DNA from 2 places in the Pseudomonas sp. ABa2 genome. Region 1 is predicted to be linked to the other one. Evidence: predicted binding sites of a transcription regulator. Region 1 holds the regulator's gene; the other holds the start of a gene.
The links. The regulator FliA, encoded in region 1, starts transcription of late flagellar genes. The targets are predictions, from matches to a motif close to CTAAAGTTTNNNNNNNNNNNGCCGNTAA.

Region 1 (6,851 bases):
TGCTCAATAGCCTGCAGAAGGCCGGTCAGGGCAGCGAGGATGGCATCCTCCTCGAACCGGGCATGGCCGAGAAGCTGCAGCGTTCCCTGGTGGAAGCAGCGCAGCGCCAGGAAATGCTCGGCAAGCCGGTGATCCTGCTGGTGGCCGGGCCGATTCGGGCGATGTTGTCGCGCTTCGCGCGGTTGGCGGTCTCCAGCATGCACGTGCTGGCCTACCAGGAAATTCCGGACAACAAGCAGGTCACCATAGTCGCCACTGTGGGCCAGAACTGAGGTAAAGGGTCATGCAGGTCAAACGCTTCTTCGCCGCCGATATGCGGGCCGCCATGAAACTGGTGCGAGACGAGCTGGGCGCCGATGCCGCGATCATCGGCAATCGCCGGGTGGCCGGCGGCGTCGAGCTGACCGCTGCGCTGGATTACCAGGTGACGCCGGCGCCGGTACGGCCGAACCCGGCCCTGGAAGCCGAGCTGCGCAAGACCCAGGCGCGCATCGCCAGCGCCCAGGCCGAACTGGCTACCCGTGCCGAGCAGGACGCCGGCAAGGATCGCCAGCTGTTCGCCAACGAGTCGCTGGTGGCGCCGGAATTGCCGGCCACCCCGGTCAAGCCGCAGCGCCCGGCCGAGCCTGCACCGGTGCAGCCTGCGGTCGATCCGCGCGCGCTGGACGCCATGCGCTTCGAACTGCACGGCCTGCGCGAACTGATCGAAATGCAGCTCGGCTCCATCGCCTGGGGCCAGCTGCAGACCCGCCGCCCGCAACAGGCCAACCTCTGGCGCCGGCTGCAGCGCATGGGCCTGTCTGCCGAGCTGTCGCAGGCGCTGCTGAACAAGGTCGCCGACGTCGCCGAGCCGCGCCAGGCCTGGCGCATGCTGCTGGCCTACCTGGCCCACGCGATCAAGACGCCGAAAATCGAGCCGCTGGAAGAGGGTGGGGTGATCGCCCTGGTCGGCCCCGCCGGCATGGGCAAGACCACCACCCTGGCCAAGCTGGCGGCCCGTTACGTGCTTAAGCACGGCGCGCAGCAGGTCGCCCTGGTCAGCATGGACAGCTATCGCATCGGCGCGCAGGAGCAGCTCAAGACCCTGGGCCGCATCCTCGGCGTGTCGGTGACCCAGGTCGACCCCGGCCAGTCGCTGCTGCAGGCCCTGGCGCCACTGGCGAAGAAACGCGTGGTACTGATCGACACCGCAGGTCTGCCGGGCAACGACCCGGCGCTGCGCCTGCAGCTGGAGAGCCTGGCGGCGCGCGGCCTGCAGGCGAAGAATTACCTGGTCCTGGCGGCCACCAGCCAGAGCCAAGTGCTCAAGGCCGCCTACCATAGTTACAAGCGCTGCGGCCTGGCAGGCTGCATACTGACCAAGCTGGACGAAGCCGCCAGCCTGGGCGAGGCTTTAGGCCTGGCTATAAGCCAGCATCTGCCGGTAGCCTATGTCGCCGACGGCCCGCGGATTCCGGACGATCTGCAGGTGCCGCGCAGCCACCAGCTGGTCAGCCGCGCGGTGGGCCTGCAGGCCGCCGAGGAGCCGAGCGAGGACGCCATGGCGCAGCTGTTCGCCGGGCTCTACCAGAGCCCGGCGCGACGCGCCGGCTGAGGCAGCGAGAAGAGAATGTTGCACCCTCGGGCGACACCGTCGCCGGAGTGAACGGCCGGATGGCCAAGTCGAAGTTAGACAAGGTGTGTAGAAAACATGGGTATGCATCCCGTACAGGTGATCGCGGTGACCGGCGGCAAGGGTGGCGTCGGCAAGACCAATGTGTCGGTGAATCTGTCCATGGCCCTGGCCGATCTCGGTCGGCGGGTGATGCTGATGGACGCCGACCTCGGCCTGGCCAACGTCGACGTTCTGCTGGGGCTGGCGCCCAAGCGCACCCTGGCCGATGTGATCAGCGGCGAGTGCGACCTGCGCGACGTGCTGCTGCAGGGGCCGGGCGGCATCCGCATCGTGCCGGCGGCGTCCGGCACGCAGAGTATGGTCAACCTCTCGCCGATGCAGCACGCGGGGCTGATCCAGGCGTTCAGCGAGATCAGCGAGAATCTCGACGTGCTGGTGATCGACACCGCCGCTGGCATCGGCGATGCGGTGGTCAGCTTCGTCCGCGCCGCCCAGGAGATCCTGGTGGTGGTGTGCGACGAGCCGACCTCGATCACCGATGCCTACGCGCTGATCAAGCTGCTCAACCGCGACCACGGCATCAGCCGCTTCCGCGTGCTGGCCAACATGGCCCACAGCCCGCAGGAAGGGCGCAACCTCTTTGCTAAGCTGACCAAGGTGACCGATCGCTTCCTCGACGTCGCCCTGCAGTACGTCGGCGCCGTGCCCTACGACGAGTGCGTGCGCAAGGCCGTGCAGAAGCAGCGCGCCGTCTACGAAGCCTTCCCACGATCCAAGTGCGCCCTGGCGTTCAAGGCGATAGCCCAGAAGGTCGATACCTGGCCGCTGCCGGCCAACCCCCGCGGCCATCTGGAGTTTTTCGTCGAACGTCTGGTGCAGCAACCGACGGCAGACAGCGCCGTATGACAGCAGCTTCTGGACTTCGTATGTACAACAAGGCGCAGGCGCAGGATTCGCAGCACCAGTTGATCGAGCGCTATGCGCCTCTGGTCAAACGTATCGCCTATCACCTGCTGGCCCGTCTGCCGGCCAGCGTGCAGGTCGACGACCTGATCCAGGCCGGCATGATCGGCCTGCTCGAGGCCTCGCGTAAATACGACTCCAGCAAGGGTGCCAGCTTCGAAACCTTCGCCGGCATCCGCATCCGCGGCTCCATGCTCGACGAAGTGCGCAAGGGCGACTGGGCGCCCCGTTCGGTGCACCGCAACAGCCGCATGGTCAGCGACGCGATCCGCGTCGTGGAAGCGAGAACCGGGCGCGACGCTAAAGATCAGGAGGTTGCGGCCGAACTCCAATTGAGTCTGGAAGATTACTACGGCATCCTTGGCGACACTTTGGGCAGCCGCCTGTTCAGTTTCGACGACCTGTTGCAGGACGGCGAGCACGGCGGGCTGCACGAAGACGCCGGGCACACCCACCTCGAACCTTCGCGGGACCTCGAAGACGAACGCTTCCAGGCGGCCCTGGCCGAGGCCATCGCCGGGCTGCCGGAGCGCGAACGCCTGGTGCTGGCGCTGTATTACGATGAAGAACTGAACTTGAAGGAAATCGGCGAAGTGCTGGGGGTCAGCGAGTCGCGCGTCAGCCAGTTGCACAGCCAATGCGCCGCGCGTCTGCGCGCGCGCCTGGGCGAGTGGCGCGCCAGCTGAGGGCTGGCCGGTTTCACGATTAAAGGGCGTATTGCCGAGCGCAATACGTTTGGGACTGTACGGAGGTCGACTTGGACAAGAACATGAAAATCCTCATCGTTGACGATTTCTCGACGATGCGACGGATCATCAAGAACCTCTTGCGTGATTTGGGTTTCACCAACACCGCAGAGGCCGACGATGGCACCTCGGCGCTGCCCATGCTGCAGAGCGGCAGTTTCGACTTCCTGGTGACCGACTGGAACATGCCCGGCATGACCGGCATCGACCTGCTGCGTGCGGTGCGCGCCGACGAGCGCCTCAAGCACCTGCCGGTGCTGATGGTCACCGCCGAGGCCAAGCGCGATCAGATCATCGAGGCGGCCCAGGCCGGCGTGAACGGCTATGTGGTCAAACCCTTCACCGCCCAGGTGCTGAAGGAAAAGATCGAGAAGATCTTCGAGCGGGTCAACGGCTGATGTCGGCCGCGAGGGTGCTATGGAACACGATGACTCCATCTTGGGCGACCTCGAGTCGACCCTGAAAAGCAACGCCCGCGAGTTGGTCGACAGCCTGGAAAAAGGCAACTTCGGCGCCGCGGTACAACTGATCAACGAGCTCAACAAGGTCCGCGACCGCGGCCTGTACCACGAGGTCGGCAAGCTGACCCGCGAGCTGCACAACGCCATCGTCAACTTCCAGCTCGATCCGCGCATGCCGCATGCCCAGGAGCTGTCGCAGATTGCCGATGCCACCGAACGCCTGAATTACGTGGTCACCATGACCGAGAAGGCGGCCAATCGCACCATGGACCTGGTCGAGCAGAGCGCACCGCTGGTCAACGACCTCAGCGACGAAGCGCAGAGCCTGAGCGCCGAATGGGGCCGCTTCATGCGCCGGGAGATGGGCGCCGAGGGCTTTCGTGAGCTGGCCAAGCGTATCGAGCTGTTCCTCGCCCGCAGCGAGCGCGACAGCAGCAAGCTGTCCGGCCACCTCAACGACATTCTGCTGGCGCAGGACTACCAGGACCTCACCGGGCAGGTGATCAAGCGCGTCACCCAGTTGGTCACCGAGGTGGAAAGCAACCTGCTCAAACTGGTGCTGATGGCCAGTCAGGTCGACCGTTTCGCCGGCATTCAGCACGACCATGAGCAGCTGCGCGCCGAACAGGAAAAATTAAAAGAGCCATCTCGGGGTGAAGGTCCGCAGATTCATGCCGATAAGCGTGATGACGTCGCCTCCAGTCAGGACGATGTCGACGACCTGCTGTCCAGTCTAGGATTCTAAGGAGTTCCCCCCTATGAGCTTCGGCGCCGATGAAGAAATCCTCCAGGACTTCCTGGTAGAGGCCGGCGAGATCCTCGAACAGTTGTCCGAACAGTTGGTCGAGCTGGAAAGCCGCCCGGACGACATGAACCTGCTCAACGCCATTTTCCGCGGTTTCCATACCGTCAAGGGCGGGGCTGGATTCCTCCAGCTCAACGAGCTGGTGGAGTGCTGTCATATCGCCGAGAACGTCTTCGACATCCTGCGCAAGGGTGAGCGACGCGTCGACGCCGAGCTGATGGACGTGGTGCTCGAAGCCCTGGATGCGGTCAACGGCATGTTCGGCCAGGTGCGCGAGCGCAGCGAGCCGACCCCGGCGTCGGCCGAGCTGCTGGCGGCGCTGTCGCGGCTGGCCGAGCCGGCTGGTGCCGAGCCCGCCGCCGTGGCGCCGGCTGCCGCGCCGAAGTCCGAAGCCGCCGCCTCCGGCGACATCACCGACAGCGAGTTCGAGCAGCTGCTCGATGCCCTCGGCGAAGCGCCGGCCGGCGACAGCGTGGCGGCCAGCGACGAGATCACCGACGACGAATTCGAATCTCTGCTCGACCAGCTGCACGGCAAGGGCCAGTTCTCCGCGGCGGCTGAGAGCTCCGTCGGCGCGGCCGTGGCGGTCGCGGCCGTCGCGGCGCCGGCCGGCGACGAAATCACCGACGACGAATTCGAGGCGTTGCTCGACCAGTTGCACGGCAAGGGCCAGTTCGCCGGTGCGGTCGAAGCGCCAGCGCCGGCCGTCCCGGTGGCGGCGGCGAGCAGCGACGAGATCACCGACGACGAATTCGAATCCCTGCTCGACCAGTTGCACGGCAAAGGCAAGTTCGTCCCGCCCAGCGAGACCGCTGCCGCTCCGGTCGTCAAGCCGGCTGCCCCGGTTGCCCCAGCCAAGCCGGCTGCGGCGAAGCCGGCGGCCAAGGCCGAACCGGCCGCACCCCGTCCGCCTGCAGCTCCGGCGCCCGCGGCAGACAAGGCGCCGGCGGCCAGCGAGGCGGAAACCACGGTGCGGGTCGATACCGCGCGCCTGGACGAGATCATGAACATGGTCGGCGAGCTGGTGCTGGTGCGTAACCGCCTGGTGCGCCTGGGCCTCAACAGCGGCGACGAGGCCATGTCCAAGGCGGTGTCCAACCTCGACGTGGTCACCGCCGACCTGCAGACCGCGGTGATGAAGACCCGCATGCAGCCGATCAAGAAGGTCTTCGGTCGCTTCCCGCGCCTGGTGCGCGACCTGGCGCGCAACCTGAAGAAGGAAATCAACCTCGAGCTGGTGGGCGAGGAAACCGACCTCGACAAGAACCTGGTCGAGGCCCTGGCCGACCCGCTGGTGCACCTGGTGCGCAACGCCGTCGATCACGGCGTGGAGACCCCGGAGGAACGCGAGAAGGCCGGCAAGCCGCGAGGCGGGCGGGTGGTGCTGTCCGCCGAGCAGGAGGGCGACCACATCCTCTTGTCGATCACCGACGACGGCAAGGGCATGGACGCCGACGTGCTGCGCGCCAAGGCGGTGGAGAAGGGGCTGCTGGACAAGGATGCAGCCGACCGCCTGAACGAGTTCGAGTGCTACAACCTGATCTTCGCCCCGGGTTTCTCGACCAAGACCGAGATTTCCGACGTGTCCGGCCGCGGCGTCGGCATGGACGTGGTCAAGACCAAGATTTCCCAGCTCAACGGCACGGTCAACGTGTTCTCGCAGAAGGGGGCGGGCTCGAAGATCATCATCAAGGTGCCGCTGACCCTGGCGATCATGCCGACCTTGATGGTGATGCTGGAGAACCAGGCCTTCGCCTTCCCGCTGGTCAACGTCAACGAGATCTTCCACCTCGACCTGTCGCGCACCAACGTGGTCGACGGCCAGGAGGTGGTGATCGTCCGCGACAAGGCGCTGCCGCTGTTTTACCTCAAGCGCTGGCTGGTGCCGCAGGCCTTCCACGAGGGCCAGCGCGAAGGCCATGTGGTGATCCTCACCGTGGGCAGTCAGCGCATCGGCTTCGTCGTCGACCAGCTGGTGGGTCAGGAAGAGGTGGTGATCAAGCCGCTGGGCAAGATGCTCCAGGGCACCCCGGGCATGTCCGGCGCCACGATCACCGGCGACGGGCGCATCGCCCTGATTCTCGACGTACCGAGCATGCTCAAGCGCTACGCTCGACGTTTCTGATGGTTGCGGCGTCGGTAGGTCCGGCGCCGTTTAGGAGTGTGTATGGCAGTCAAGGTTTTGGTGGTGGACGACTCCGGCTTCTTCCGCCGGCGCGTTTCGGAAATTCTGTCTGCCGACCCCAATATCCAGGTGGTGG
Region 2 (6,851 bases), 2.5 Mb from region 1:
GCCCTCGATGGCGCGCTGCGCCTTCTTGGTCAGCACGATGATGTCGATGCGCCGGTTGACCGGATTGAAGGGGTCGTCGCGGTCGAACAGGGCCGAAGAGGCGTAACCGACCACCCGCGCCACCTGCTCGTCGGCATAGCCGCCGGCGATCAGGGTGCGCCGCGCAGCGTTGGCGCGATTGGCCGACAGCTCCCAGTTGCCGAAATCGCCGCGACCGACGAAGGGTTTGGCGTCGGTGTGGCCGCTGACGCTGATCTTGTTCGGCACCGTGCGAATGGTGTCGGCCATGGCCAGCAGGATGTCCTCGAAATAGGGCTGCAGCTCGGCGCTGCCGAGGGCGAACATCGGCCGGTTCTCGGCGTCCATGATCTGGATGCGCAGGCCGTCCTGGGTGATCTCGAACAGGATCTGGTCCTTGAAGCGCTGCAGCTCGGGGTTCTCGTCTACCTTGTTCTGCAGTTCCTGCAGCAGCAGTTCCAGGCGCTCACGCTCCAGCTTGTCGGCCAGGGTCTCGACCTGGTCGGCGTCGATCTCCACGTCCTGGCTGTCGGGCTGATCCTGGATTTCCGGATTGAGGGTGCGATCCGGCGCCGGCGTCGGCGTGCCGCCGAGATCGATGGCGTGCGGGCTGGCGCTCTCGGTGAAGCCGATGGGGTCCTGGAAGTAACCGGAAATGGCCTTCTTCTGCTCCGGGGTGGCCGAGGACATCAACCACATCACCAGGAAGAACGCCATCATGGCCGTGGCGAAGTCGGCGAAGGCGATCTTCCAGGCGCCGCCGTGGTGCCCGCCGGCGCGCTTCTTGCCGCGTTTGACGATGATCGGCTGGTTGTTTTCCATGGCTTAGTTGCCGCGCATGGCCTGTTCGAGCTCGGTGAAGCTCGGCCGGTGCGCCGGGAACAGCACCTTGCGGCCGAACTCCACCGCCAGGCTCGGCGGCATGCCCGAGGCCGAGGCCACCAGGGTCGCCTTGATCGCCTCGTAAAGGTTGACCTCCTCCTTGGCGTCGTGCTCCAGCGCCACCGACAGCGGGCCGAAAAAGCCATAGGAGGCGAGGATGCCGAGGAAGGTGCCGACCAGCGCGGTAGCGACCTTCTCGCCAATCTGCGCGTTGTCCGCCTCGGCGAGGATCGACATGGTGATGACGATGCCCAGCACCGCGGCGACGATACCCATCGCCGGCAGGCCATCGGCGACCTTGGCCACCGCATGGGCGGGGTGCTCCACATCCTCCTTGAGGCTGGCCAGCTCCATGTCGAACAGACCCTCCAGCTCGTGCGGGGCCATGTTGCCGGAGGACATGATGCGCAGGTAGTCGCAGATGAAGGCGGTCATCCGCGCGTCCTTGAGCACCCCTGGGTACTTGCTGAAGATCGGGCTGGCGTTGGGGTCCTCGATGTCCGCCTCGATGGCCATCATGCCTTCGCGGCGGCTCTTGTTGAGGATCTCGTAGAGCAGCTTGAGCACTTCCAGGTAATAGGTGTGGGTGAAGCGGGTGCCGAACATGCTCACCGACTTCTTGAATACCGTCATAAACATGCTGCCCGGGTTGGCCTGGAGGAAGCCGCCCAGCGCCGCACCACCGATGATCAGCACTTCGTAGGGATGAACGAGCGCCATGAACTGCCCGCCGGACAGGACGAAGCCGCCGAAGACGCAGCCCAGAACCACGATGATGCCGATGATTTTTGCCATAGAAGAGTGCTTGCAGAGCCAAGAGAGAGGGTTATTAAAAACAACCCTTCTAATTATCGGAACTTATACGCCAGACTATAGCCAGTTAAGGTCAAAAGCCAGTTCGGCTCAACTCACATGTCGACGCCAAAGCCCCTGCCACGCACCCTCGACGCCTGGCTGCACCAGCTGGCCAAGCTGCCCCTGCCGATCGAGCAGGAGCAGCATGCACGCCTGCGGCGCACCCTCGGCGACGGGCGTCGCACCTGGGGCGAGATCGCCGAGGCGATCGAACTCAGCCCGACCTTTGCCCTGCAGGTGCTGCGCGAGGCCAACCAGGCCGGCGGCACCCTCAGCGACCCGGCCGACAGCCTGGAGACGGCGCTGGCCCGCCTCGGCCTGAAGCGCTGCGAAACCCTGCTCAACCAGGCCCCCGCCCTGCCGGCAGGGGAAATCGCGCTGGCCCTGCGCCAACTCCTGCTGATCAGCCAGCATGCCAGCCAACAGGCGCGCGGCCTGTTCGGCGCACGTCTGGCGCGCCTGTGGAACGAACTGCACGGCTGCAGCCTGCTGTTTCTCGCCCCGCTCTGGCCGCTGCTATGTGCCCATCCGCAGCTGTTCGAGGCCTGGGAGCAGCGCGTCCTGGTCAAGGGCGAGCGGCCGACCAAGGTGGAGCAGGAGCTGCTCGGCGTACCGCTGCTGCAGCTGTGCCTGCAACTGGCCGAACGCTGGCGCCTGCCGGAGTGGATAGTGCAGGGCTACCGCCTGCTGGAGCGCGACCGCCGCCTGCTGGTCAAGGCGCTGCATATCGCCCGCGACAACCAGCACCCGCTGCACCAGCAGCAGTTGCTTGATGCCGACATCCCCTTGCGCCGCTGGCTGACCCAGCCGAGCAACTGCGTGCTGCTGGCCAACGGCCTGGCGCTGTCGGCGCACCAGGCCTGGAACGCCCCGCACAGCCTGCGCTGGCAGCGCCTGACCGGGCTCTACCTGCAGCTGCCGCTGGCCGAGGTGCAGCAGGAAGTGCACCGACACGCGGTGAGCAGCGCCCGCCTGAACCACGACGCCCAGCTCTGGCACCCGGCCCAGGCCCTGCTCTGGCCCTGGGACGCCCGTCGCCTCAACCCGTCACGCAGCCCGGCGCCGGCGCCCAGAAGCGACGCCCTCGACGCCTGGCGCCAGCACTGCGCCCGCCTGCTGGCTGAGCCCAGCGCCTTCGCCAACGTCCTGCAGCTGACCGCCTGCGCCCGCGACGCCGTGCAAGCCTGCGGCCTGAACCGGGTACTGCTGCTACTCGCCGATCGTCAGCACAGCCGCCTGCAGGCCCAGCAGCAGGCGGGGCTGGAGCCGGGCGCCAGCGCCCTGAGCCTGGACCCGGCGCACAGCCAGGTGCTGCGCCGGCTGCTCGCCGAACCCGGTCAGCTGCGCCTGAGCCCGGCCAATATCGCCCAGTTCTCCGCCCTGCTGCCGGGCAGCCTGAAGGCGCTGTTCCCCGGCGAACACCTGCTGCTGCGCTCGCTGGCCAGCAATGGCCGGGTGGTCATGCTGCTGGTCGCCGACCAGGGCGGCCAGCTGTTCAACGAGCTCGGCCTGCAGGCCTTCGGTAAAACCGTGCAATGCATCGAGCGCGCCCTGGCCAGCTTCGCCAGGCGCGGGCGCTAGCCCTTTCCGCTACAATCGGCCTCTTTTCATTCGAGGAGGCCTCCATGTCCGCCTTCGCCAACCTGCCCCTGGTGATCGAGCCCGCCGAGCTGGCCAGCCGCCTGGACGCCGCCGAGCTGATCCTGGTCGACCTCAGCGGCGCGGCGCGCTATGCCGCCGGGCATATCCCCGGCGCGCGCTGGGTCGACAGCAAGCGCACCCAGCTGGGCCGCCCGCCCGCCCCCGGCCTGATCCCGCCACAGGCGCAGCTCGAAGCGCTGTTCACCGAACTGGGCCATCGTCCGGACGCCACCTACGTGGTCTACGACGACGAGGGCGGCCCCTGGGCCGGGCGCTTCATCTGGCTGCTCGACGTGATCGGCCACAGCCGCTACCACTTCCTCAATGGCGGCCTGCAGGCCTGGATCGGCGAGGGCCGCGCACTGAGCCAGGACAGCCCGCCGGCGCGGCACACGCCGGTGGCGCTGACCCTGCACGACGAGCCGACGGCCAGCTGCGACTATGTGCAGGCGCGCCTGGGCGCCGCCGACCTGGCGATCTGGGACGCCCGCGGCGCGGACGAATACCGTGGCGAGAAACTCAGCTCGGCGCGCGGCGGCCATATCCCCGGTGCGGTCAACTTCGAGTGGACCGCCGGCATGGATCCGCAGCGCGGCCTGCGCATCCGCGACGACATCGCCGAAGTGCTGCAGGATCTGGGCATCACCCCCGACAAGGAAGTGATCACCCACTGCCAGACCCACCGCCGCTCCGGCTTCACCTACGTGGTGGCCAAGGCGTTGGGCTATCCGCGGGTCAAGGCCTACGCCGGCTCCTGGGCCGAGTGGGGCAACCTGCCCGATACCCCGATCGAGCGCTGAACCCGGACGCCAATCAGCTGCACGCGCCGGCTGCCTCAGCACCGGCTCCGAACCCTCAAGGACACACGATGAAACAACGCCTGTTTATCCTTAGCCAGTACCTGCTGCCCCACCACCTGCTGTCGCGGCTGATCGGCTGCGTCGCCGAATGCCGCATCGGCTGGCTGAAGAACCCGCTGATCACCTGGTTCGCCAAGCGCTACCAGGTAAACATGAGCGAAGCCAAGGTCGAGGACCTGCGCACCTACGAGCACTTCAACGCCTTCTTCACCCGCGCCCTGAAGGACGGCGCCCGCCCGCTGGACGAGACCCCCGGCGCCATCCTCTGCCCGGCCGACGGCGCCATCAGCCAGCTCGGCGCCATCGAGCACGGCCGCCTGTTCCAGGCCAAGGGCCACAGCTTCAGCGCCGTCGAACTGCTCGGCGGCGACGCCGAGCGCGCCGCGCCCTTCATGGGCGGCCAGTTCGCCACCGTGTACCTGTCGCCCAAGGACTACCACCGCGTGCATATGCCGCTGGCGGGGACACTGCGAGAGATGGTCTATGTGCCGGGGCGGCTGTTCTCGGTCAACCAGACCACCGCGGAGAACGTGCCCGAGCTGTTCGCCCGCAACGAGCGGGTGGTCTGCCTGTTCGACACCGAGCGCGGGCCGATGGCGGTGGTGCTGGTCGGCGCGATGATAGTCGCCAGCGTCGAGACGGTCTGGGCCGGCCTGGTCACCCCGCCCAAGCGCGAGCTGAAGAGCACCCGTTACGACTCCGCCGCGCGCGCACCGATCGAACTGGCCAAGGGCGCCGAACTCGGTCGCTTCAAGCTGGGCTCCACCGCCATCGTGCTGTTCGGCCCGCAGCAGGTGCAGTGGGCCGCCGAACTGGGCGCCGGCAGCGCCGTGCGCATGGGCCAGCTGCTGGGCCACGCCGAGGCCTGAGCGACGCCGCGGCACTGAACCCGGTCGCAGACCGCCTGGTCATAGTTGCGTACTCTGGCACGGCCGCCCGTCCCCGGGATGGGCTGCGACCGCGGCGAGATGCTGCTAGAGTTCGAAAGACTATTACGAGAGCCGCTAGCTTTTGCGTGGCCGGAGTATCCGAGTTTGATGGATAAACAGAGTCCCCACCTACTGCTGTTGCGTGTCCCCACCCCGAGCAAGCAAAGCCTGAGCTTCTGCGACGGCAGCCCCCGTGACCTCAAGCGCTGGCTCGCCGCCCTGCCCAAGGCCAACATCGGTGAGACCGCGCGCCAGCTGTACCAGAGCCTGGTGGAACTCAACCAATTCCTCACCCCTTCGGAAAACCGCCTGCAACTGCTGGAGCTGCTTCGCCCGGAAGTGCACTTCGTCTGCCAGCACCTGGAACGCCACTTCCTCAACCAGGCCATCGTCCTCGACGAACGCCCGCGCAAGGTCGCCAACCTGTGCCAGGCGCTGCAGAACCACCTGGCCGTCGGCTACAAGCTGATCATCTCGCGGGCCATGGCGCGCAGCGGCAAGGAGCGCGACCAGTTGCTCGCTGTTGCCCTGCAGCGCGCCAGCCACAGCCTGTGCAGCCCGCTGATCCGCGCGAGCCAGCTGTACTGCCCGGTGCCCGAAGGCCTGTGGCTGGAACTGCACCAGCTGTATCAGATCGCCAGCGAGCAGCGCCTGCAGCGCCAGGCGATCCGCGATCCGCTGGCGCGCCGCTCGCCCGGCCTGAGCACCGAGCAGTGCTATCTGACCGCCCTGCTGCTCGGCTGCGCGCGCACCAACCAGATGCGCCAGAATGGCATCGCCCGCCTGGCCGAAGCGCTGGAGCCCTGGAGCACCCTGGTCAGCCTGCAGGCCGGCGACCTGCCGAGCAGCCTGTTCGTCCTCGCCCCGCAGGTGGACGGCCCGCCACGCTACAAGTCGCTGTACCCCGACAACGAACTGCACAACCTGCTGGGCATCGACCCGCAGCCGCTGGTGGACGCGATCAAGGAATACCTGCTGCTGCCAGAGGAGGATCGGTCAAAATCGCGCCTGCCGGTGCCCGAAGGCATGAGCCTGGACCTGCTGCAACACGTTTGCGCCGCCTGGGGCGATATCGCCGAGCGCACCTTCCAGCGCACCAGCGGCCACGGCAACCTGACCCTGTGCATCGGCATGAGCGCCCTGCACTTCTTCCTCGCCGGCGAACAGTCCTTCGGCGACGTGCTCAAGCGCCCCAGCGAGACAGGCGCCGCGGTGTTCAAGCCCTCGACCGGCGCACCGGACGTCTGGGCCAACGCCTTCGACGCGCAGCGCAGCGGCGGCGACGAGCTCCACTTCGAGGAAATCCAGTACAGCAAGGTCAGCACCGGCGAGCAGCCCGTCGAGCCGCAAAGCAGCGGCGAAAGCTATCCCACCTATCCGTTGGCCATCGTCAACCACAGCCCCGGCGGCTACTGCCTGTCATGGCCCAAGGAGGTGCCCGCCCAGCTGCAGGCCGGCGAACTGCTCGGCGTGCAGGACAGCCCCAGCCAGGGCTGGAGCGTGGCCATCGTGCGCTGGATCCGCCAGGTGCGCGGCGGCGGTACGCAGATGGGCATCGAGCTGATCGCCCCGCATGCCCGCTCCTGCGGCCTGCAGCTGGTGCGCAAGGCCGAGCAGAACAGCCAGTACCTGCGCGCCCTCCTGCTGCCGGAGATCAGCGCCATCT

Region 2: the regulator FliA is predicted to act here: its motif matches at 1,749-1,776, upstream of motA (flagellar motor stator protein MotA).

The regions. Positions count from the first base shown of each region.
Region 1 covers NZ_CM155239.1:1,865,134-1,871,984, forward strand. The annotation lists gene flhA (flagellar biosynthesis protein FlhA) at 1-272, shown strand, start outside; gene flhF (flagellar biosynthesis GTPase FlhF) at 284-1,594, shown strand; gene fleN (flagellar synthesis regulator FleN) at 1,691-2,521, shown strand; gene fliA (RNA polymerase sigma factor FliA) at 2,518-3,264, shown strand; gene AC1G9C_RS09230 (chemotaxis response regulator CheY) at 3,348-3,722, shown strand; gene AC1G9C_RS09235 (protein phosphatase CheZ) at 3,742-4,530, shown strand; gene AC1G9C_RS09240 (chemotaxis protein CheA) at 4,544-6,715, shown strand; gene AC1G9C_RS09245 (protein-glutamate methylesterase/protein-glutamine glutaminase) at 6,758-6,851, shown strand, end outside.
Region 2 covers NZ_CM155239.1:4,564,343-4,571,193, forward strand. The annotation lists gene motB (flagellar motor protein MotB) at 1-840, opposite strand, end outside; gene motA (flagellar motor stator protein MotA) at 844-1,695, opposite strand; gene AC1G9C_RS22170 (HDOD domain-containing protein) at 1,813-3,336, shown strand; gene AC1G9C_RS22175 (rhodanese-like domain-containing protein) at 3,381-4,196, shown strand; gene asd (archaetidylserine decarboxylase) at 4,265-5,125, shown strand; gene AC1G9C_RS22185 (molecular chaperone) at 5,294-6,851, shown strand, end outside.